DNA from 3 places in the Herbaspirillum sp. WGmk3 genome. Region 2 is predicted to be linked to each of the others. Evidence: predicted binding sites of a transcription regulator. Region 2 holds the regulator's gene; each other region holds the start of a gene.
The links. The regulator sigma-54, encoded in region 2, starts transcription at its own class of promoters, with help from an activator protein. The targets are predictions, from matches to a motif close to TGGCANGNAANCTGCTTT.

Region 1 (7,881 bases), on a different contig from region 2:
CGCCGGCACGCTGATGAATGCGCGCGGCATGCGGGTAGGCGTGTTCGTGCCGCCATGGAATGACAAGGGCCAGCCGCTCAAACCGGTGCTGGGCAGCGAGACCGGCTTTGCAGTGGCCCAGCACAGCGGCGCGCGGCAACGGCAGGCGGCGGTGCAGTTCCTGGACTTCCTCTACGGTCCGGGGATGCCGATCTGGCAAGCCAAGCGGCAGAACATTCCGCCGTTCCGCGTGATCGCGGCCGATGTGAAAGGCGATCCCGCGCTCTTCGCGCTGGTCGACCAGATGACGCGCGATGCCGCCGCCAGCAATGCCCCGGGACTGTATTACTCGGTGCTGCCGGTCAATACCATCGAGGTCCTGCATCCGCTCCTGCAGGCCGTGCTGTCGGGCAGCCAGACCCCGGCGCGGGCCGCGCGCCTGCTGCAGGATTCCATCACCGAACAGGCACGCCTGTCGGCCAGGTAAGGGAGCGCGTTCGATGAAAAAACGGCTCGACTTTTTCTGGCTGGGATTCCTGCGCAAGATCGAAATCCGCTACCGGCTCATCAATTCCTTCATCCTGGTCTCGCTGGTGCCGCTGGTGATCTCAGGTCTGCTGGCCTATCGCGAAACCACCCGTGCCACCCAGGAGAAGGTACACACCTACTCGGTCCAGGTGGTCAAGCAGATCTCGCAGAACCTGATGCTGCGCATGGAAAAGATCGAGGACACCAGCGAGGAGCTGGCGCTCTCCGACAAGCTGCAGCGCCTGCTGGGCGACTATTACAGCGGCGACGAAGCCACCAGTGCTGCGGCCCGCAGCGGGGTGGCGCGCGTGCTGCTGGACACCTATGGATCGCTGCCGGACGTGAACCAGAAATACCTGCTGGACCGCAAGCGCCAGGTCATCGATCCGCAGATCTTTGCGCCGCTGGCCAGCAACATCACCCGCGTGGCGGAGGAGGCGCCAGACCTCGGCGGACGCGGCTGGTGGACGCTCTACAACGGCGGCCATGGCCAGAAGAGCGTGGCCATGCTGCGCGAGATCCGTTTCACCGGCAACAACCGCGCTGCCGGCGTGCTCTTCGTCGGCGTGCGGCCGAGCTACTTCTTCAGCATCTTCGAGGGCGTGGACCTGGGCTATGACTCCAGTCTGTTCATCGTGGATGCGAGCGATGGCACGGTAGTCGTGCAGGGACGCGATACCAGCTTCAGCCGTGCCGATCCGGCCTTGCTGGAGGGCATCACGGCCAGCGTGGGACAACGCCGCACCAGCGACTTCATCGCCTACACGCGCGCCGACAAGACGCGCTACTACGCCGCCATCGCCCAGTTGCCGCACACCTCATGGTGGGTAGTCAGCGCCACGCCAAGCGACAAGCTCAACGCCGACACCCGCTCGGTGCGCGACAAGATCATCGCCATCGGCCTGCTGTGCTTTGCCGCTTCACTGTTGCTCTCGGCGCTGATCGCGCGCAGCATCAGCGTGCCGCTGCAGCGCCTGGTGGCGGCCATGAAGGAAGCCGGCAGCGGCGATACCACGGTGCGCGTGGAACAGGCCGGCGGCGACGAGATCGCCATCCTCTCGCGCAAGTTCAACGAGATGGCCGGCAAGCTGCAGCAGAACAAGGAAGAACTGGAAGACCAGGTCGCCCGCCGCACGCGCGAGCTGGAGCTGGCCAACCGCAAGCTGGAAGCGCTCTCGGCCACCGATGGCCTGACCGGGGTGGCCAACCGGCGTCGCTTCGACGAGGTACTCGACAGCGAGCTGCGGCGCTCGGTGCGCTCGGGCCATGCGCTGGCGCTCCTGATGCTGGACGTGGATTACTTCAAGAAATACAACGACCGCTACGGCCACGTGGCCGGGGACGAATGCCTGCGCATCGTGGCGCGCGTGCTGCAGAAGAGTTCGCGCCGCGCTACCGACCTGGTAGCACGCTATGGCGGCGAGGAGTTCTGCGTCATCATCGCCGAGAGCGATACCGCCCATGCCCTGCAGCAGGCCGAGCACATCTGCCAGGCCATCTTCGAACTCAAGCTGCCGCATGCCGATTCGCCCTTCGGCTACATCACGGCCAGTATCGGCGTGGCCTCGCTGCAGCCGGATGAGCACACCAGCGCCGAACAACTGCTGCGCGTGGCCGACCAGGCGCTGTATCACGCCAAGTACCAGGGCCGCAACCGCGTGGTGCTGGGCAGTGACGCGACCAGCAACCTGTGATCGGGTAGAGTCGCCCGGACCGGTCCACCTGACGAAATGCTGACGTCGCGCGACGCTTTGCAAAGTTGCGTCAAGACGCCGCCGGCGGCCCTGAACCAATGTCATCGCGCTGCATCATATCGCTATGCCCACCATCACTTTGAGAAGAGAGGTATAGCAGATGAACCCGAGTCGCCAAGAAAAAAAACACTGGACCATCGATGACATCGACCTGAGCCGCATCGACCGCGAGCGGGTGCGGCAGAATGAAGACCTGTTCTACCTGGTGGCCTGCGCTTCCTTCGTCGAAAGCGGTTCCGACCTCTACACCCACAACCTGGTGGAATTCTACAAAGGCGATGCCGAGGTCGAGACCTGGTTGCGCGAGCAGTGGGAACAGGAAGAGCTGCAGCACGGCGCGGCCCTGCGCGCCTATGTCGAGCATGTCTGGCCGGAGTTCGACTGGCCGCGCGCCTACCAGGGCTTCCTCGACGAATATTCGCAATACTGCAAGGTCGAGCTGCTCGAACCGACACGGGCCCAGGAGCTGGCCGCGCGCTGCGTGGTCGAGACCGGCACCTCCACCTACTACCGGGCGCTGGCGCGGGCCACCGACGAGCCGGTCCTGAAGCACCTGGCCGGACTCATCGCCAATGACGAGGTCAATCACTACAAGCATTTCTACCAATACTTCAGACGCTATCGCCGCGAAGAAAACATCGGCCGCTCGCGCGTCTTCGGCACCCTCAGCCGCCGCACCCTGGAACTGAAGAGCGAGGACGCCGATTGCGCCATCCGTCACGTGGTGATGGTGTACAAGCCGGAACTGGCCGCCGATCCGGCACGCGTGAAGGAACTGGCCTCGCGCATGAGCCGTACCGTGCGCGTCAATCTCAAGCCCGAAACCACCATCAAGATGATCATGCGGCCGCTGGAGTTGCCGGTGGCCCTGCAGAACATGATCGAATTCCCCTTGCGCCAATTCATGCAGCACGTGCTGCTGCGCTGATCCCGCGCCGGAGGGTGGTCCGCCAGGACCATCTTCCCGCCCAAGCGCCGGGCAGGCACCGCAATGGATCACGCCGCCTGGCGCCCCATCGTTCCCGATGCGCTCACTATTGTGAACAATCCGTCTCACCCCTCAGGAAGTTGAGCCACCTGCCGCAAACCCGCCTCCACTGGCGCTTTGCGTGGCGCACCAAGATCGCGCACAACCGAGCGCCAGGCTGGTGAGTGTTGCCGCAGCGACATGAGACTGTCGACAATGGCGCTCGGCTTTGGTGCGCAATCCTGGCGTGCCTGACAACATTCTTCCCGCACCGCGCCCCTCCCCGCCCCGCTTTGATGCAGCCCGCAGGCCCTCGGCCGTGCATTGGCACGCAATCTGCTAAAGCGACTGGGCAGTGAAAAAATCTTCCAAAACTTTTCTCGAGGGAGCACCACATGTCACGTCGTACCGTACTGAAAGCCACCGCTCTGGGCGCATTCGCACTGGCCGCATCCTCCTGGCTGCCGTCGGCCTTCGCTGCCGACACCATCAAGGTCGGTATCCTGCACTCGCTGTCGGGCACCATGGCGATTTCCGAAACGTCCCTGAAGGACGTGGCCCTGATGACCATCGACGAAATCAACGCCGCCGGCGGCGTGATGGGCAAGAAGCTCGAACCGGTGGTGGTCGACCCCGCCTCGAACTGGCCGCTGTTCGCCGAAAAGGCCCGCCAGCTGATCTCCCAGGACAAGGTCTCGGTAGTCTTCGGCTGCTGGACTTCGGTGTCGCGCAAGTCGGTGCTGCCGGTCTTCAAGGAACTGAACAGCCTGCTGTTCTACCCGGTGCAGTACGAAGGTGAAGAACTGGAGAAGAACGTCTTCTACACCGGTGCTGCCCCCAACCAGCAAGCCATTCCCGCCGTGGAATACCTGATGTCCAAGGAAGGCGGCGGCGCCAAGCGCTTCGTGCTGCTGGGCACCGACTACGTCTATCCGCGTACCACCAACAAGATCCTGCGCGCCTTCCTGCACAGCAAGGGTGTGAAGGACTCCGACATCGACGAGGTCTACACCCCGTTCGGCCACTCCGATTACCAGACCATCGTGGCCAACATCAAGAAGTTCTCCGCAGGTGGCAAGACGGCCGTGATCTCGACCATCAACGGCGACTCCAACGTGCCCTTCTACAAGGAACTGGGCAACGCCGGCCTGAAGGCGACCGACGTGCCGGTGGTGGCATTCTCGGTGGGTGAAGAAGAACTGCGCGGTGTCGATACCAAGCCGCTGGTGGGCCACCTGGCCGCCTGGAACTACTTCGAATCGGTGAAGAATCCGGTCAACACCGCCTTCATCAAGAAGTGGAAGGAATACGCCAAGGCCAAGAACCTGCCCAACGCCGATACCGTCGTGACCAATGACCCGATGGAAGCCACCTACGTCGGCATCCACATGTGGGCACAGGCCGTGGAAAAGGCCAAGTCCACCGACACCGACAAGGTGATCGCCGCCATGGGTGGCCAGACCTACAAGGCACCGTCGGGCTACACGCTGGAAATGGACAAGACCAACCACCACCTGCACAAGCCCGTCATGATCGGCGAAATCAAGGCGGACGGTCAGTTCAACGTGGTCTACAAGACCAAGACCACCATCCGCGCACAACCCTGGAGCCCGTACATCCCGGGCAACGAAAGCAAGCAGAAGAACTAAGCTTGCGCTTGTTGTAGTTCATGGCGTTCTTCGGAGCGCCTTCCCTACGCCGCAGCGTGGCGTAGGGAAGGCGCTCCGTCCGCCGCAATGCATCTCCCTCCACAAGAAAACCGCCCGACGACTCGCCCCGGCCACCGCATTGACCGGCCCGCGCTTCGAGGCGCACACCGACCATGAAACCAGCCATCCAGTTCCTACGCGGGCTGCTCGCGACCTGGCTTTGCGTCCACGCCCTGGGGGCGTTCGCAGCCATCGATCCGGCCCTGCTCAAGCCCCTTGGCGGAGACGACCCCGACGCGCGTATCGACGCCGTCAACCAGATTGCCGCGCTGGCCAATGAAGACGCGCTCAAGATCCTCAACGCCTTGAACAACGACGCGCTCTACGTCACCCCCGCCGGTGACGTGCTCATCGTCGACGACGCCGGCAAGGCATTCAATCCGGCCACCGACCAGACCGGCCCGGCCCCCGATGATGCCGAAGGCATCACCGTCAACAACCGCCTGCGCGGCGCTGTCGATGGCGCGCTCTCGGGCCTGAAGCTGCTCTCACCGCAGCGCGACCAGCGCCTGGCCGCCGCCGGTGAATTGCTCAAGAATGCCGACCCAGCCCAGATCCCGCTGATTGAAAAAGCGCTCGCCAAGGAAAGCGATCCGCAGATCAAGGACGTGCTGCAGCAGGTGCAAGCCACCGCCAACCTGCATTCGGCCGACCCGGCGGCACGCCGCGCGGCCGTCAAGAAACTGGCCGAGACCACCAATGCGTCCCTCAAGCCGGTGCTGGAAAACATGCTGGCCAAGAATCCCGATGGCTCCTACGTCGAAGCCGATGAAGGCGTGCGTATCGAAGCAGTGCGCACCCTCTCCGCGCTGGACCGCCACCTGGCCATCGTCGACTTCGCCGGCAAGCTGTTCTATGGCGTCTCGCTGGGTAGCGTGCTGCTGCTGGCCGCGCTGGGCCTGGCCATCACCTTCGGCCTCATGGGCATCATCAACATGGCCCACGGTGAGCTGCTGATGATCGGTGCCTACACCACCTACGTGTGCCAGCTGGTGTTCCGCAAATTCTTCCCCGGTGCCATCGATGCGTATCTGGTGGTGGCACTGCCGGCGGCCTTCATCGTGGCCGCGGCCGTCGGCATCGCGCTGGAGCGCCTGGTGATCCGCTGGCTCTATGGCCGTCCGCTGGAAACCCTGCTCTGCACCTGGGGCATCAGCCTGATGCTGATGCAAGGTGTGCGCTCCATCTTCGGTGCGCAAAACGTGGAAGTGGCCAACCCGAGCTGGATGTCGGGCGGCGTGACCGTGCTGGGTTCGCTGGTGCTCTCCTACAACCGCATCGTGATCGTGTTCTTCGCGCTCTTCGTGGTGTTCGCGGTGTGGCTGATCCTGAACAAGACCCGCCTGGGCCTGTTCGTGCGCGCCGTCACCCAGAACCGCCGCATGGCCGACTGCGTGGGCGTGTCCACCGGCAAGATCGACATGATGACCTTCGGTCTCGGTTGCGGCATCGCCGGTCTCGGTGGCGTGGCCCTCTCGCAGCTGGGCAACGTCGGCCCCGACCTGGGGCAGGGGTACATCGTGGACTCGTTCATGGTGGTGGTGCTGGGTGGCGTGGGCCAGCTGGCCGGGACCGTCATCGCAGCCTTCGGCCTGGGCGAAGTCAACAAATTCCTGGAACCGATGGCCGGTGCCGTGCTGGCCAAGATCGCCATCCTGGTCTTCATCATCGTATTCATCCAGAAGCGTCCGCAAGGCCTCTTCGCACTCAAGGGAAGGAGCGTGGAATGAGCACCATGATCATGCGCCCCTCGCTGTTCAATCGCCCGTCCTGGACCGGCATCGTCATCTGCACCATCGTGCTGGCACTGCTGCCGGTGTGCAACCTGCTGTTCCCCGCAGATAGCGCGCTGCACGTGTCCTCCTACACCGTCGCTTTGGTCGGAAAGTTCATGTGCTATGCCATGGCTGCGCTGGCCCTCGACCTGGTGTGGGGCTACACGGGCATCCTCTCGCTGGGGCATGGCGTTTTCTTCGCACTGGGCGGATACGCCCACGGCATGTACCTGATGCGCGCCATCGGCCGTGACGGCGTGTACCAGAGCAACCTGCCTGACTTCATGGTGTTCCTGAACTGGAAGGTTTATCCCTGGTACTGGTGGATGACCGACCACTTCTGGTTCTCCATGCTGCTGGTGGTGCTGGTGCCGGGTCTGCTGGCCTTCGTGTTCGGTTACTTCGCGTTCCGTTCGCGCATCAAGGGCGTGTACTTCTCCATCATCACGCAAGCGATGACCTTCGCCTTCATGCTGCTGTTCTTCCGCAACGATACCGGCTTCGGCGGCAACAACGGCTTCACCGACTTCAAGCGCATCCTCGGCTTCACCATCACCGCACCGGCCACCAAGGCGGTGCTGTACCTGGTGACGCTGGCGCTGCTGTTCGGTGCCCTGGTCCTGTGCCGCATGATCGTCACCTCCAAGCTGGGCCGCGTGCTGCAGGGCGTGCGCGATTCCGAATCACGCCTCATGTTCATCGGCTACAACCCGCTGTGGTTCAAGCTCTTCGTGTGGACGCTCTCGGCCGTGATCTGCGGCATCGCCGGTGCCCTGTACGTGCCACAGGTGGGCATCATCAATCCTTCCGAGATGTCGCCGGCCAACTCCATCGAGATGGTGATCTGGGCGGCCGTCGGTGGCCGTGGCACGCTGATCGGGCCGATCATCGGCGCCTTCACCGTCAATGGCCTGAAGAGCTGGTTCACTGCGGCCTTCCCGGACCTGTGGCTGTATGCGCTGGGGCTGATCTTCATCCTGGTCACGCTGTTCCTGCCGCAGGGCATCCTGGGCCTGGTGCAGAAATTCAAGAAACGCGATGCCGCGTCCGCTGAGGGCAGCGCATCCAAGGAGGCCGCATGAGTGCCATCGAACCCGGCAAGAATCCAGTCGCCATCGGCGGCCTGGGCGGCAACGTCGATACGCCCCGCGCCGACCACGGCGCATCCT
Region 2 (7,881 bases):
AGCCTTGCGGCTGCGAGGTGGCTTGCCGAGGGTGTCCTGGCTTATGCCGCTCCGGCCACCGCATCCTCCGGCGTTTCGTCCGGCAGGCGCTTGGCCATGGAGTGATGCTCCTGCAACTTGTCCTTGTGCTTGATGACCTGGCGATCGAGCTTGTCGATCAGCGTGTCAATGGCAGCGTAGAGGTCGTGTGCGATGCTTTCCGCATGTAGATCCTTCCCCTTGATGTGGACGTTGATTTCCGCTTTTTGGCGCTTTTCCTTTTCTGTGAGTTTATCTACGCTCAGGATCACGCTGACGTCGATCACGTTGTCGAAATGGCGCTTGATACGCGAGAGCTTGCTTTGCACGTATTCCCGGATGGCGGGGGTCAGTTCGAGGTGGTGTCCACTGATGGTCAGATTCATACAAGACTCCTATCGTGAAGTCACTGGAGGTTCGTGCAATCGATCCTGCTGCAGCTGTACCACGGGCACGGTCTTCGTGTCAGATGGCGCGGGCATCAGTCGGATGCTTGCCTGAACACAGCAACGGTACTGCAGAAAAACTGAGGAAAAACTCAGAGGGACTTGCGGAGATTGACCGGCGGAATCTTCAACACTTCGCGGTATTTGGCGACTGTGCGTCGCGCGACCACCATGCCTTGTTCTGCCAGCATATCCGCAATCTTGCTATCGGATAATGGGGTCTGCGGGTTCTCGGCTCCTATCAACTGTTTGATCAGCGCCCGTATCGCGGTGGAGGAAGCTTCACCTCCGGTTTCAGTCGCGACATGGCTACCGAAGAAGTATTTCAACTCAAACATTCCATGCGGAGTGAGCATGTATTTCTGAGTCGTCACGCGAGAGATGGTGCTCTCGTGTAGACCCAGTGTATCAGCAATTTCACGCAGCACAAGGGGGCGCATGGCCACTGCCCCATGTGAAAAGAAGTTTCTTTGACGTTCCACAATAGCCTGCGCGACGCGCAAAATTGTATCGAAACGTTGCCGCATGTTCTTGATGAGCCACTTGGCTTCCTGCAACTGCGACGACAGCGAACCTTCTCCCTTGGCTTGCTTCAATGCACTGGCATACATCGCATTGACGCGCAGCTTGGGCATGACCTCATGGTTGAGCATGACCTGCCAGCCGTTCTTTGTCTGCTTGACAATCACGTCCGGCACCACATAGTCCGAGGCATCACGCGCGAATTCCGCACCCGGATGCGGACGGCACTGGCGGATCACGGCCTGCGCTTCGCGCAGGTCTTCGTCATCGCAATCCAGGGCCTTCTTGATCTTGTTGAAATCGCGCTGGGCAAACAGCGGCAGGTAATCCTCCACGATCCTCAGCGCCAGCTTGCGCGTGACAAAGGGGATCTTGGGCAGGCGGCGGATCTGCAGGGCCAGGCATTCGCCGGCACTGCGCGCACCGACACCCGCCGGGTCCAGGCTCTGCAGCAGCTTGAGCGAAATCGACAGCTCTTCCATGTCGATGCCCAGCTCTTCGGGCAGGCGTGCGTGGATGTCTTCCAGCGGCTCTTCCAGATAGCCGCTCTCGTCCAGCGCATCGGTGAGCAGTTCCAGCAGCGCACGATCACGCAGGGTGCGTGCGGTCACGCGGATCTGTTCCAGCAGGTGTTCGCGCAGGGTCAGTTCGTGCGCTTCGAGTTGCGGACGGGCATCGTCATCGTCTGGCGACTTGCCGCTGCGCGCGACGTCGTCGAAGCTCCAGTCGGCATCCCCCGTGACACCGGCTTCCGGCGTGTTGTCCTGGTAGTCGAAGCTGGAATCGCCATCGCTGGCGGCCGGGGCCGCTTCGCCGCTGCCTTCGTGACTGGTTTCGGCAACGCCGCTGGAGGGCGAATTGGAGACCGCGCCATCGGCCAGCAGACGTACCGAATTGTCGAGCGCGTCGTCGAGGCGTTCCAGCAGGGGATTGTCGGAGAGGATCTGTTCCAGTTCCTGGTGCAGTTCCAGCGTCGACAGTTGCAACAGTCTGATCGACTGCTGCAGTTGCGGCGTCAATGCGAGGTGCTGCGAGGTACGTAACTGGAGCGACTGTTTCATCTGTCTTTCTGAAAGCGGCGTGGCCCGCTGGTTGCTCTGCCGGTCGTTGCGTATTGCGTATTGCTTGTTGCGTATTACGTGATGTGCACTCTGTATTTCTTCAAGCGTATCGGGCAAGCCGACTGCACCGCTTACATGCGGAAATGCTCGCCCAGATACACGCGGCGCACCGACTCGTTGGCGATGATCTCTTCCGGATTGCCGCTGGCCAGCACCGTGCCCTGGTTGATGATGTAGGCGCGATCACAGATGCCCAGCGTTTCGCGCACGTTGTGGTCGGTGATCAGCACGCCGATGCCGCGTTCCTTCAGGAAGCGCACGATGCGCTGGATCTCGATCACGGCAATCGGGTCGATACCGGCGAACGGTTCATCCAGCAGCACGAAGCGCGGATCGGTGGCCAGTGCGCGGGCGATCTCGACGCGCCGGCGTTCACCGCCCGAGAGCGACAGCGCCTGGCTTTCGCGCAGCTTCTCGATCTGCAGTTCGTGCAGCAGGTTGTTGAGGCGGCCTTCGATTTCATCGCGCGAGAGCGGCTTGCCCTCTTCCTGGCGCAGTTCCAGCACGGCGCGGATATTGTCTTCCACCGTCAGCTTGCGGAATACCGAGGCTTCCTGCGGCAGGTAGGACAAGCCCATGGTGGCACGCTTGTGGATCGGCATGCGCGAAATGGACGCGCCATCGAGGTCGATCTCGCCACCATCGGAGGGCACCAGCCCCACGATCATGTAGAACGAAGTGGTCTTGCCGGCACCATTCGGGCCGAGCAGGCCGACCACCTCGCCGCTGCGCAATTCCATCGAGACATCGCGCACCACCTGGCGCGCGCCATAACTTTTCTTCAGGCCGCGAACGACCAGCGAGCTGGCTACCATTGTCACTGGTCCTTTCCGCTGTCGCGACGCGTTGCAGGCTGCGCAGCGTTGTTCTTGCCCGCGGGCTGGGCCGGCGCGGTGCTGCCTGCCGGCGGCGGATTCTTGGGCTGGATCACCGCAGTGATGCGGCCTGCGCCCGGCTTGCTCTCGCCGGTGGCGGTGTTGTTCACGGAATAGAATTCGGCGCGGCTGTCATAGGAGATGAATTCGCCGTTGACTTCATCGGTGATGCGATCGCCGTCCATGCGCTGGATGTGCGCGCGCTGGAACAGCTTGGAGATTTCGGTCTGCTCCGAATACTCGATGCGCTCGGCCTGGCCTTCGATCCACAGGTTGGGACCGCCGTCACGCTTCTGGCGGAAGTTGGCCAGCGCGCCCGGGGCCGCATACAGCACCGCATTTTCATAACCGTACTGGTCGGTCGTCAATACCACGCGGCCGGCCTTGATGATCAGCGTGCCGCGGGTCATGACCACGTTGCCGGTAAAGGTCTTCACCTGGCGCACGTCATCGTAGACCATCTGGTCTGCCTCGATGTTGGTCGGCTTGGTGGAGTCCGCCTTCTCGGCGTTGGCCACGCCGCACACGGCAGCCAGCATCAGCATCGGCAGTAAGAATGAGCGTTTCATTGGGTTCCTGTCTGATCGGTTCTTGGCGTTTTTATCCCGGAGTCATCCGGCTTAGCGTTTCTTCGGAGTGGGCTCGTAATAGCCGCGGACATTGCCGAACAGCTGCACCACCTGGGTCGCATTGTTGGCCACCATGCCCACGCCGTTCAGGCGCGTGGTGCCCATGGTCATGGCCACCGGCTTGTCGGTCTTGACGATTTCATCGTCAGGCAACAGCAGCAGGTATTCCGACACCAGATGCATCTGCTCGCGGCCCTTGTAGGGCGCGCGGATGGCGTTGGCGTTGCCGTACATGTGGATCTGCGTCTGGTCGTCGGTGACGCGCGCGGTATCCGAGTAAAGCTCCATCGGTGCCTGGTTCTGGTCCAGGTTGTGCACCACCGGCTTGGTGATCTCGAAGGAGTCATCCGTGGGGTAGTGCACCATCTTCGTTCCCGCAACGTCATAGCGCGGCAGACCGGTCGGGCCCATGCGCACGTAGTTGAAGTTTTCCAGGTAGTAGTCGGGTTTGCCACGCGGACGCTGCGCCGGTTGCTGGTCACCCGCGGCCCGCATGGCCTGCATCACCCAGAAGCTGCCCAGGGCACCGGCGATCAGGATCACCAGAATCACCGCCAGGCGGATGCGCTCGGCGTTGCGTTCTCCGCTGCGCCCGCTCATGCCAGGTACGGCGCGAGGGCCGCCTCGTAGTTGCCTTGTGCTGCCAGCACCAGGTCGCAGATCTCGCGCACGGCACCATGGCCGCCGCTGGCCTGGGTCACGTAGTCGCTGCGCGACTTCACCTCGCGATGGCCGTTGGCCACGCAGGCCTTGAATCCGACGCGGGTCAGTACCGGCAGGTCGATGATGTCGTCGCCCAGGTAGCCGCAATCCTGCGGCGTCAACTGCACCTGCTGCAGCAGCTGTTCGAAGGCCTGGCGCTTGTCGTGGATGCCCTGGAATACATGGGCGATGCCGAGATCGCGCGCACGGCGCAGCACATAGGGCGACTGGCGCGCGGTGATGATGGCGGCAGCGGTGCCGTATTGCTGCATCATCTTGATGCCGTGGCCATCGAGCGCGTTGAAGCGCTTGAAGGCCTCGCCGTCCTCGCCGTAGAACAGGCCGCCATCGGTGAGCACGCCATCCACGTCGAAGATCATCAGGCGGATCGTTGCCGCCTTGGCGAGCGCGGCAGCGGGCAGGGTGCTGGCGAAGGCTGGCGCGTTCATCAGATCACCTTGGCGCGAGTGAGATCGTGGATGTGCAGCGCGCCCGTGAGCACGCCGGCCGCATCGGTAACCAGCAGCTGGTTGATGCGGAATTGTTCCATCAATTGCACGGCATCCACGGCCAGCTGGTCCTGGTTGACGGTCTGCGGATTGGCATGCATGACGTCGGCGATGTAAAACTTGGAAAAGTCCTGGCCACGCTCCAGCAAGCGGCGCAGGTCGCCGTCGGTGAAGACGCCGACCGGGCGGAACTGCTCATCCACCACGGCGGTCATGGCCATGCCCTTGCGGGTGATTTCCATCAGCGCTGCCGACAGCGACACGTCCGGGCGCACGGCGGGAATGGCCTCGCCGCTGCGCATCACGTCGCGCACGTGGGTCAGCAGGCGGCGGCCCAGTGCACCACCGGGATGGGAGCGCGCAAAATCTTCCTCGACGAAGCCGCGCGCATCCAGCAGCGACACCGCCAGCGCGTCGCCCATGGCCAGCGTGGCCGTGGTGCTGGCGGTCGGGGCCAGGTTGAGGGTACAGGCTTCCTGCGCCACGCCCACGTTGAGGTGGACGGCGGACAGCTTGGCCAGGGTGGACTGGTCATTGCCGGTCATGGCGATGATCACCGCACCCATGCGCTTGACGATGGGCACGATGGCCAGCAGCTCGGCCGTTTCACCGGAATTGGAAATGGCAATGAAGACATCGCGCGCCGTCACCATGCCCAGGTCGCCGTGCGCGGCTTCGGCCGGATGCATGAACAGCGAGGGGGTGCCGGTAGAGGCCAGGGTGGCGGCGATCTTGCGGCCGACATGGCCGGACTTGCCGATCCCCGAGACCACCGCACGTCCGTCGCATTGCAGCAAGGTCTGCACGGCAAGTGCCAGGGGTTCGGCGCTGTCGTCGCGCAGGCGGTCTTTCAGGGCCAGGATGGCATCGGCTTCGATCTGCAGGGTCTGGCGTGCCAGTGCGATGGCACGGCGGGCAGCCCCGGCCGAAAAAGATGCAGGCGTGGTTTTGTCATCGGTTACACTCATAACCGAAGTATAAACGAATTAGCAAAGCAAAAAACTTGCCAGATGTAAGGGAATGCTGCCGGATTTGACGTGATGTGCAGCGTTGCATCGCGCCGCAGCACCGCTGCCACGGGGGATTTCCGGCCATTGCCGGGATGGGGCATGGCATCGCAGCAGGCGCGGAGGGCTTCCGGTCGCGGTGAATTACTCTGCTGTTGTGGAGCCACACGTATGAATTTCAAGGCGATTTCGCGCCTCGCCGCCCGAGGTTTTCCTTCATATTGCACACTGGTCAGGTGAACTGCCTTTTGCTGGTGCGTTGCCAATTTTACAAATTCATTCATATCGAACCCCGCCGCAGCCCGGCGGCTTTTGACAAGAAACCCCAACAGCAATGTTTTCCGGACTGGAACTGACCCTTTTCCTTCTGGCTGCCGCAGTCCTTGGCGTGGTCGCCTTCCGCATGATGCAGTTGCCGCCGATGCTGGGCTACCTGGTGGTGGGCATCATCATCGGCCCGCACGGCCTGGCTTTTGCCGAGGACAATGAAACCACCCATGCGCTGGCCGAGTTCGGCGTGGTGTTCCTGATGTTTTCCATCGGTCTGGAGTTTTCGCTCTCCAAGCTCTCGGCCATGCGCCATATTGTCTTCGGCCTGGGCGTGGCACAGGTGGCGGCGACCATTGCCACCACCATGCTGGTGGCCTGGGGCGCGGCCATGGTGCTGCCGCAGTTCGCCAACGTCAGCTGGCAGGCGGCCTTTGCGCTGGGCGGGGCGCTGACCATGTCGTCCACGGCGATCGTTTCCAAGCTGCTTACCGAGCGGCTGGAGCTGGAGACCGAACACGGCCGCCGCATCCTCGGCGTGCTGCTGTTCCAGGATCTGGCGCTGGTGCCGCTGCTGATCGTCGTGCCGGCGCTGGCCAACAATTCCGGCAACATCATGGTCACGCTGGGCTGGGCGGTGGGCAAGGCGCTGGTGGTGCTGGCGCTGCTGCTGTTCTTCGGCAGCAAGCTCATGCGCGGCTGGTTCCGCATCGTGGTCAAGCGGCGCTCGCAGGAACTGTTCATGCTGAACCTGCTGCTGATCACCCTGGGCGCGGCCTGGATCACCGAGAAGGCCGGCCTGTCGCTGGCGCTGGGGGCCTTCATCGCCGGCATGCTGATTTCCGAGACCGAGTTCAAGCATCAGGTGGAAGAAGACATCAAATCCTTCCGCGATGTGCTGCTGGGCCTGTTCTTCATCACCATCGGCATGCTGCTCAATGTGCGCACGCTGGTGGATCACTGGTTCCTGGTGTTGCTGCTGCTGACCGGGCCGGTCCTGCTCAAGTTTGCCCTCATCGCCGGACTGGCGCGCCTGTTCGGCTCCACCACCGGTGTGGCGCTGCGCGTGGGCCTCGGTTTGGCGCAGGCCGGCGAGTTCGGCTTCGTGCTGCTGAGCCAGGCCGGCGGCCTCAAGCTGGTCGATCCCATGCTGATCCAGGTGATCCTGGCCGCGATGGTGCTGTCGATGCTGGCCACGCCCTTCATCCTGGCCCAGTCCGACGCCATCGTCATGAAGCTCTCGGCCAATGAATGGATGCTGCAATCGCTGGCCCTGACGCAACTGGCGACCCGCACCATGGGTGTGCAGAAACACGTGATCATCGCCGGCTTCGGCCGCAGCGGCCAGAGCCTGGCGCGCCTGCTGGAAGAGGAGGGGATCGCCTACCACGCCCTGGAGATGGATCCGGAACTGGTGCAGGACGCCCGCAATGGGGGCGCCAATGTTTCCTACGGTGACGCGGCCCGGCGCGAGAGCCTGGTGGCCGCCGGCATCCACCGCGCGGCGGCGCTGGTGGTGACCTATGCCAGCACACCCTCGGCATTGAAAGTCTTGCATCACGCCCACGAGCTGGAACCGGAGCTGCCGGTGATCGTGCGCAGCCACGATGATGCCGACCTGGAAAAGCTGCTGGCCGCCGGTGCCACCGAAGTCGTGCCGGAAGCGCTGGAAGGCAGCCTGATGCTGGCCTCGCATGCGCTGGTGATGCTGGGCGTGCCGCTGCGCCGCGTGGTGCACCGCGTGCAGGATGCGCGCGATGAACGTTACGCTTCACTGCGCGGTTA
Region 3 (7,881 bases), on a different contig from region 2:
GCCGTGAACTGTTCCTGGTCGAGGAAGAGGCCGACACCGTCGACCGCGATGATCGCCGCGTCATGGCCTCGGGCAAGCCCGAGAAGCTGGAGCAGACGCTCCACCTGCCCGAAGGCGTGGTGACCTTCCAGACTGCCAAGGTGCCGTGGTTCGGCAAGGATGGCAGCGTGCAGGGGGTGATCGGCATCAGCACCGACATCACCGAACGCAAGCAGGCCGAGGATGAATTGCGCGAGCGCGAGAGCCGGCTGGAAAAGACCGTCATCGAGCGTACGGCGCTGCTGCGCGAACTGACCAACCACCTGGAAACGGTGCGCGAGGAAGAAAAGCGTGCCATCGCCCGCGAGTTGCATGACAACATGGGCGCGTCGCTGACGGCCCTGTCGATGCACCTGGAAGGGGTCTACCAGATCCTGCCGCCGGATGAAAAATGGGCCGATCGCAAGACCCGCATGCAAGGCCTGATGAAGTCGCTGGTGGCCACCACCCGGCGCATCCAGACCGAGCTGCGTCCCAATACCCTGGACCTGTTCGGACTGAAGGCCGCGATCTCGGAACAGCTCGATGAATTGCACGAGCGCACCGGCATCGCCTGCCACGCCAGCCTGCCCGATGAAGACGTCGATGTAGGCCACGAGATGGAAATCGCCATCTACCGCATGCTGCAGGAAATGCTCAACAACGTGACCAAGCACGCCAAGGCCAGCAAGGTCGACGTGATTCTCGATGTCGATGAGGATCATGTGGCGCTGACCGTGCGCGACGATGGCGTGGGCATTCCCGAAGAGCGTCGCGACAACCACAAGACCTACGGTCTGCGCGGCCTGCGTGAGCGTGCCACCTTCTTTGGTGGCGAGGTCGATATCCGCTCCACGCCGGGCAAGGGCGCGCTCATCAGCATCAGCCTGCCGATCCGTCCGGAACTTGCTGCCAGCGAGACTTGACGGGCCGGCGCCCGACGCTATTCAAGATTGCGTCACACCCTCTGAAAGCCGCCTCCAGGGCGGCTTTCTGCGTTTTGGTGTGGTTTGTTTGAGGAGCGTTTTTCCTGCACGGTTTTTCGTTTTTTCCTACGCGTGAAAGGACGACTCTCTTATGTTCGCCCGACAGGCTCATCGGTACCATGGATTCATCGTCACTCACCGCCCGTCGGGCCGGCAAGGGTGGCGGAGCCGGCAGCCAGCCCAGTGCGGCACCGGGTAACCATCAGGCAAACAACCCAAAGGAGCCATCATGAACAAGGACCAGATCAAAGGCAGCTTGAAGGAAGTGGCAGGCAAGGTGCAGGAGAAGACCGGTGAGCTGACCGGCAATACCAGCCAGCAGGTCAAGGGTGCTGCCAAGCAGGTCGAAGGCAACGTCCAGAAGACCTATGGCGATGCCAAGGAAGCCGCCAAGGACTAAGTCCTGGATGCCCGTGTTCCGGTGGCCTGATCAGGCACCGGCGGCACGGGCCGGCAGGGTGTGAAGGACATCCGAAGCAGGCAGCACAGCGCGTGTAGGAAAACGCCTACACCAATATCGGAAACGGCTGATTTTGTGATGCAGCAATTTCCGCGACCATGTGGTCATGGTGCTGGTAGAGCCGGGAATTGCAAAAGAGTTCACGGTTTGCCGCATGAAATTTTGCTCACCGCCAGAAGGGACCCCTGAAAGGGCAGACCATGAAAAAAACAGTCGGTATTTGCATGCTGGCAGCCGCTTCGGCTTTCGCCTCTCACGCTTTCGCAGAAACTCCGCAAGCCGTCGACAGCGCATCGCGCTGGTCGGCTTCCACGATGGACCGTCACATGCCGGTGGATGCAGCGCGTCTGCACAAGCTGGGGCAGAAGAAATTCCGCTACATGGACATGGCCGAGAGCAAGCGCTCCAAGTCCCTCCAGAACGCCGTGCTGCTGTTTGGCGCACGTGCCGAGGGCAAGGATCCGGCAGCGCAACGCGAACCGGCCAAGGCTGCACCCAGCGCACCGGTTTATCGTGATCACGCACAACAGCCCAAGGCACCGCGCGTGATCATGCGTCCGTCGACCTGATCGGCGGCCGTATTCCCCTATTCGACAAAGAGGAAGGAGTCATCATGAAGACCATGCAAAAACTGGCAGTGACCTCGGTAGCCATCTGTGCCTTTGCCGCCCTGACCGGCTGCAGCGGCATGACCCAGCAAGACAAGAACACCGCCATCGGCGCAGGTGCCGGTGCCGTCGGTGGTGCCGTCCTCACCGGTGGCAGCGCCATCGGGACCGTGGGTGGTGCCGCCGTCGGTGGCGTCATCGGCAATCAGGTTGGCAAGTAATTCGCTGGCCGGCTGATCTCAGCTGTCGCTCCTCGCATTGAGGAGCAGCCAACCACAACGCCGCGGCAGGGTGACCTGCTGCGGCGTTGTTGCATTCAGGCAGTGGAGGGAGCCAGTTTATTTCGGAGCCGGGTGGCTGCCGTGCTTGTGGTGATTGTGCATCTGTTTGGGCTCACCCTTGACGGATACCGCAACGGGTTCGCCGCCCTGGTAGTCCTTGAAGATGCGCTGTGCCCGCGCAGTATCCTGCGACCTGGCGTCGGCTGCCTGCTTCCGGCAGGCTGCAGCATCCTTCCCGCGCATGCTGCGGCAGCCCTGCAGCGCTTCGGCATAGGCGGCCGCCGTTTCCTTGTTCAGGTTTTGCAGCCGGCCTTTGGCGCTGTTGTCTTCCTGGTACCAGCGCTGGGGATCGGCCTTGCTGACATCTTCTTCAGCAGCGTGCGCGGCGGCCGCGCAAAGCAGGCTCAGGGTCGCCAGGAGAGCGGGCAGGGGAGAAGCGAGGAATTTATTGTTCATCTGATGTCAGCCTCATCACGGTACGGGAGCAGGGAAAGCCGTGCGCGTGAGCTTGCCCCGGCGGGGCGAGGCGGCGTCCACAAGCAAACGGCGCGGACGGTGACAGGCACCGACCGCGCCGTTTTCCCGTCCGCCACCGGATGGTATCAGGCTTGCGGGAGGGAAGGGAGCGTCTGAAGGCCGGGGCCAGGGCAGCCGGACCGCACAGGCCGGCTGCCGCCCCGCCTTATATCTTGCCGAGCAGCAGCAGGATCAGCAGGATGATGACGATGGTGCCCGCGATACCGCTGGGACCATAGCCCCAGCTGCGGCTGTGCGGCCAAGCGGGGATGACGCCGAGCAGGATCAGGATCAGGACGATGAGCAGGATGGTGCCGAGGGTCATGGATTTCTCCTTTGTTATTGAGTTCGTTCTTGCCCGCCAGGGTGCAAGCGCCGGGTGATTCGTAAAGCTGGGGTCATCTTAGGGTCAGCCCGTCTGCCGCACGATCAGCGCCCATCGCAATGTGCTGTAGGAAAATCCGGCAAGCGTGAGTAGGTGGCCGCGCCCCCGGCTTGGCCAGCGCAGGCCATCGTTGCGACCCTGACAAATCGCTGCCAACTTGGTGCAAGGCACAACCGAAGTGCGGATCCCGCCCGATTTGATCGCGCCGCGCGGTCCTCCTGCTGCCGCTGCGGATCTCATCGTGTTCCCTCGCAACGCAGTTCCCATGCGGCTTTTCGAGGTGCGTCGCGGTTCTGGCACGCTCTTTGCTGAAGCTGATGCACAAGCGCAGCAATGCGCAAGCAACGTGAAGGTGTGGCCAATGGCGGTCGCGCCGTCCAGGACAAAGGCGTCTTCCGGTATGGGTCATCCATGTCGGAACACGCCTTTTTTTGTTTGGGCTTTCTTCAAATCGCAACGCAAGGGGAATGGTGCTATGGAATCCAAAGGTCAGGCAGGCAAGACAGGCGCGCTCGGCAGCGGCATGCAGGATGCACAGGACAGCGCGCTCAAGGCAGCGGACAGGGTGGACGGCAAGCGCCGCTCCCTTCTGCAGGGCGGTGCACTAGCCGCCGGCAGCGGCATGCTGGGCATGCTCCCGGGCGGTGCGTGGGCGGCCGGCTCGGACAAGCCGGAAAAGGAAGAAGTCAAGATCGGCTTCATCCCCCTGACCGATTGCGCCTCGGTGGTGATGGCCTCGGTGCTGGGTTTCGACAAGAAGTACGGCATCAAGATCGTCCCCAGCAAGGAAGCCTCCTGGGCCGGCGTGCGCGACAAGCTCACCAACGGCGAACTGGATGCGGCCCACGTGCTGTATGGCCTGATCTATGGCGTGCAACTGGGCATCGGCGGCCAGAAGAAGGACATGGCGGTGCTGATGGGCCTGAACCATAACGGCCAGGCCATCACCTTGTCCAAAAAGCTGGCTGACAAGGGGGCAGTCGATGGCGCATCGCTCTACAAGCTGATGCAGACCGACAAGCGCGAATACACCTTCGCACAGACCTTCCCGACCGGCACCCACGCGATGTGGCTGTATTACTGGCTGGCCGCCAACGGCATCAATCCGATGAAGGATGCCAAGGTCATTACGGTCCCGCCGCCGCAGATGGTGGCCAACATGCGGGTGGGCAACATGGATGGCTTCTGCGTGGGCGAGCCCTGGGGCCATCGCGCCATCGTCGATGGCGTGGGCATCACCGCCATCACCACCCAGGACATCTGGAAGGACCATCCCGAGAAGGTGCTGGGCACCTCGCTGGAGTTCGTGCAGAAGTACCCCAATACCTGTCGCGCCATGATGGCCGCCATCCTGGAGGCCAGCAAGTGGATCGATGCCTCGCTGGCCAACAAGAACAAGATGGCCGAGGTGATCGCCGACAAATCCTATGTGAACACCAGCAAGGACGTGATCGACCAGCGCATCCTCGGGCGCTACCAGAACGGCCTGGGCAAGACCTGGGACGATCCCAACTACATGAAGTTTTACGACGAAGGCCAGGTCAACTTTCCCTTCCTCTCCGATGGCATGTGGTTCATGACCCAGCACCGCCGCTGGGGCCTGTTGAAGAGTGATCCGGATTACCTGGCCGTGGCCAAGTCGGTCAACCAGATCGATCTCTACAAGGACGCTGCCGCGATGACCAAGACACCGCTGCCCAAGGACGTCATGCGCAGTTCCAAACTGATGGACGGCACGGTGTGGGACGGCAAGAATCCGGCGGCCTACGCGCAGGCGTTCAAGATCAAGGTGTAAGCGGGTGCGGCCTGCGCCGTGTCCATCAAGGTGAAGTGCTTAGAGCAAGGGGAAGATGATGAGTGCAGTCGCAGAAAGCATCATGGGTGACAACGCCAAGCCCGCCGGCAACGGCCACGCCGGCGTGTCTGCTGCCAGCGAGCCGGTGCGTGCAGCCGCCGCCAACGAAGCGCAGGTGGCACCCGCCGCCAGCGCTGCCGGCAGCGTGAAAGCGCGCAGCCTGCGCAAGAAGATCATTGCGGGCGGCCTCTTCATGCGCGTGGTGCCGCCCCTGCTGGGGGTGGCGCTGCTGGTGCTGGTCTGGCAGATCATCGCCTTGAAGACCGCCAGCTTCCCCACGCCATGGGTGACCCTGAAGGAAGCGGGCGTGATGTTCTCCGATCCCTTCTACCGCAACAGTCCCAATGACCAGGGCATAGGCTGGAACGTGCTGGCTTCGCTGCAGCGGGTCGGCATGGGCTTCGGACTGGCGGCGCTGGTGGGCATTCCGCTGGGCTTTGCGATTGGCCGCGTGGAATTCCTCTCGCGCATGTTCGGCCCCATCATCAGCCTGCTGCGTCCGGTCTCGCCGCTGGCCTGGCTGCCCATTGGCCTGCTGGTGTTCAAGTCGGCCAATCCGGCGGCGATCTGGTCGATCTTCATCTGCTCGATCTGGCCGATGATCATCAACACGGCCGTCGGTGTGCAGCGCGTGCCGCAGGATTACATGAACGTGGCGCGCGTGCTCAATCTCTCCGAATGGAAGGTGCTGACCAAGATCCTGTTCCCTTCGGTGTTGCCCTACATGCTGACCGGCGTGCGTCTTTCCATCGGCACGGCGTGGCTGGTGATCGTGGCCGCCGAGATGCTGACCGGCGGCGTCGGCATCGGCTTCTGGGTCTGGGATGAATGGAACAACCTGAACGTGCCGCACATCATCATCGCCATCGTCGTCATCGGGGTGGTCGGGCTGGTGCTGGAACAATTGCTGGTGGCGCTGGCCAAGGCGTTCACCTACGAGCAGGTCAACAACTGAGGAGGGCAGGATCATGGACAACATCAACGGCAAGTTCATCGACATCCACGGTGTGGAGATGGTGTTCCACACCAGGAAGGGCGTCTTCCATGCACTGCGCGAGATCAACCTGACGGTGGCCAAGGGCGAGTTCGTCACCTTGATCGGCCACTCCGGCTGCGGCAAGTCGACCTTGCTGAACCTGATTGCGGGCCTGCTCAAGCCCAGTGATGGCGTACTGCTGTGTGCCAATCGCGAGATCGGTGGTCCGGCCCCGGAGCGTGCAGTGGTGTTCCAGAACCACTCGCTGCTGCCCTGGCTGACCTGCTATGAAAACATCTATCTCGGTGTGGAGCGGGTGTTCGGTGCCAGCGAAAATCGCACCCAGTTGCGTGACCGCACGCGCGCCGCGCTGGCCTTGGTCGGCCTGACGGCGGCCGAGAGCAAGCGGCCCAATGAGATCTCCGGCGGCATGAAGCAGCGTGTCGGCATTGCCCGCGCGCTGGCGATGGAGCCCAAGGTCCTGCTGATGGATGAACCCTTCGGCGCACTCGATGCACTGACCCGTGCGCACTTGCAGGATGAGTTGTTGAAGATCGTGGCCAAGACTGAATCGACGGTGGTGATGGTGACCCACGATGTGGATGAGGCGGTGCTGCTGTCGGACCGCATCGTGATGATGACCAATGGTCCCGCTGCCACCATTGGCGAGATCGTGGAAGTGAAGCTGCCGCGTCCGCGCGACCGTGTCTCGCTGGCGCAGGATGCGCAGTATGGTGCCTATCGCACGGCGGTGCTGGAGTTCCTGTATCGCAAGCAGGCGCATCCGGCGCGGGAAGCGGCGTAAGCCCGCGTCAGACCCTTCTGCCGGCCACCTGTCCAATGCAATTGAAGGAGATGTCCATGAGCAGCCTGGCTGTCATCGAGGAGGCCCCTGTTGAGGGCGCTGAGGAGTCCGCACTCGTTCCGCTCTCGGGCGAAGTGTTTGGTGCTCTGATCAATCTCTCTGGCCGCCGCCGCTTCACGTCGCAGCGCTTGGTGTTGTACGCGGTGCTCGCAGCACAGGGCCAGCAGGGGGCTTGTGCCACTGCGCGCGAGGCATTGGGACTGTTCCGCAGCGCCCATGCGGCCTTGCTCAAGCGCTCCGGGGACTTGCCCGGCGTATTCTGCCCGGAGCTGGAAGAGGTGTATTTCGGACGCAGCCGGGGTGATGCGCGCATCACCAGTTTTGCCGAACTGGCGCAACGTGCGCTCAATGCCATCGAGGACAAGCTCAAGACCGGTCCGGCCCTGCTGGAACAGCTGGTGCAGGAAACCACGCCGCTGCTGGCCGTGTTGAACGAGATCACGGCGGTCTACGAAGCGCAGTCGAAGAAGCATGCGCGCCTCATGCGCGAGCAGTTGCGCGGCATCATGACCGACATCGAAACCATTGCACGCGAAGCCAAGATGGTGGCCTTCAATGCCCGCATCGTGGCAGCGCGATCAGGACAGGCTGGCAGGGAATTCTCGGTGGTGGCTGGTGTGCTTTCCAACATCACCGGTGAAATCGATGAACTGGTCAAGGAAGCGCTGAGTGGCGCGGCGGCCTGAATGCGCCTTCCTGGTACCATTCATCTGCGTTTAATGCTCTTTTCCAGAGCATTGAATTTTGCTTAATGCTGCTTATCGGCTCTTCAGCGCCGCCCACGCCACCAGCAGCCACGCTGCGAGAAAGGCCACACCGCCAAACGGCGTGATGGCACCGAGGATGCGGGTGCCGGTCAGGGCCAGCAGGTAGAGGCTGCCGCTGAAGACCACGATGCCCGCCAGCATCAGCCGGCCGGCCCAGTGCAGAG

Region 1: the regulator sigma-54 is predicted to act here: its motif matches at 3,554-3,571, upstream of urtA (urea ABC transporter substrate-binding protein).
Region 3: the regulator sigma-54 is predicted to act here: its motif matches at 3,549-3,566, upstream of MKD49_RS18505 (CmpA/NrtA family ABC transporter substrate-binding protein).

What each region holds. Positions count from the first base shown of each region.
Region 1 is NZ_JAKYWT010000011.1:29,859-37,739, forward strand. It holds gene MKD49_RS25535 (ABC transporter substrate-binding protein) at 1-466, shown strand, start outside; gene MKD49_RS25540 (diguanylate cyclase) at 480-2,201, shown strand; gene MKD49_RS25545 (ferritin-like domain-containing protein) at 2,362-3,189, shown strand; gene urtA (urea ABC transporter substrate-binding protein) at 3,624-4,877, shown strand; gene urtB (urea ABC transporter permease subunit UrtB) at 5,051-6,667, shown strand; gene urtC (urea ABC transporter permease subunit UrtC) at 6,664-7,794, shown strand; gene urtD (urea ABC transporter ATP-binding protein UrtD) at 7,791-7,881, shown strand, end outside.
Region 2 is NZ_JAKYWT010000008.1:18,619-26,499, forward strand. It holds gene hpf (ribosome hibernation-promoting factor, HPF/YfiA family) at 42-404, opposite strand; gene MKD49_RS24230 (RNA polymerase factor sigma-54) at 557-2,047, opposite strand; gene lptB (LPS export ABC transporter ATP-binding protein) at 2,179-2,922, opposite strand; gene lptA (lipopolysaccharide transport periplasmic protein LptA) at 2,925-3,551, opposite strand; gene lptC (LPS export ABC transporter periplasmic protein LptC) at 3,603-4,211, opposite strand; gene MKD49_RS24250 (HAD family hydrolase) at 4,208-4,762, opposite strand; gene MKD49_RS24255 (SIS domain-containing protein) at 4,762-5,790, opposite strand; gene MKD49_RS24260 (hypothetical protein) at 5,787-6,113, opposite strand; gene MKD49_RS24265 (cation:proton antiporter) at 6,164-7,881, shown strand, end outside.
Region 3 is NZ_JAKYWT010000004.1:642,263-650,143, reverse strand. It holds gene MKD49_RS18535 (PAS domain-containing protein) at 1-944, shown strand, start outside; gene MKD49_RS18530 (CsbD family protein) at 1,234-1,404, shown strand; gene MKD49_RS18525 (hypothetical protein) at 1,665-2,033, shown strand; gene MKD49_RS18520 (glycine zipper 2TM domain-containing protein) at 2,078-2,293, shown strand; gene MKD49_RS18515 (hypothetical protein) at 2,411-2,809, opposite strand; gene MKD49_RS18510 (DUF3309 family protein) at 3,036-3,194, opposite strand; gene MKD49_RS18505 (CmpA/NrtA family ABC transporter substrate-binding protein) at 3,778-5,049, shown strand; gene ntrB (nitrate ABC transporter permease) at 5,108-6,064, shown strand; gene MKD49_RS18495 (ABC transporter ATP-binding protein) at 6,078-6,890, shown strand; gene MKD49_RS18490 (methyl-accepting chemotaxis protein) at 6,947-7,636, shown strand; gene MKD49_RS18485 (DUF423 domain-containing protein) at 7,709-7,881, opposite strand, start outside.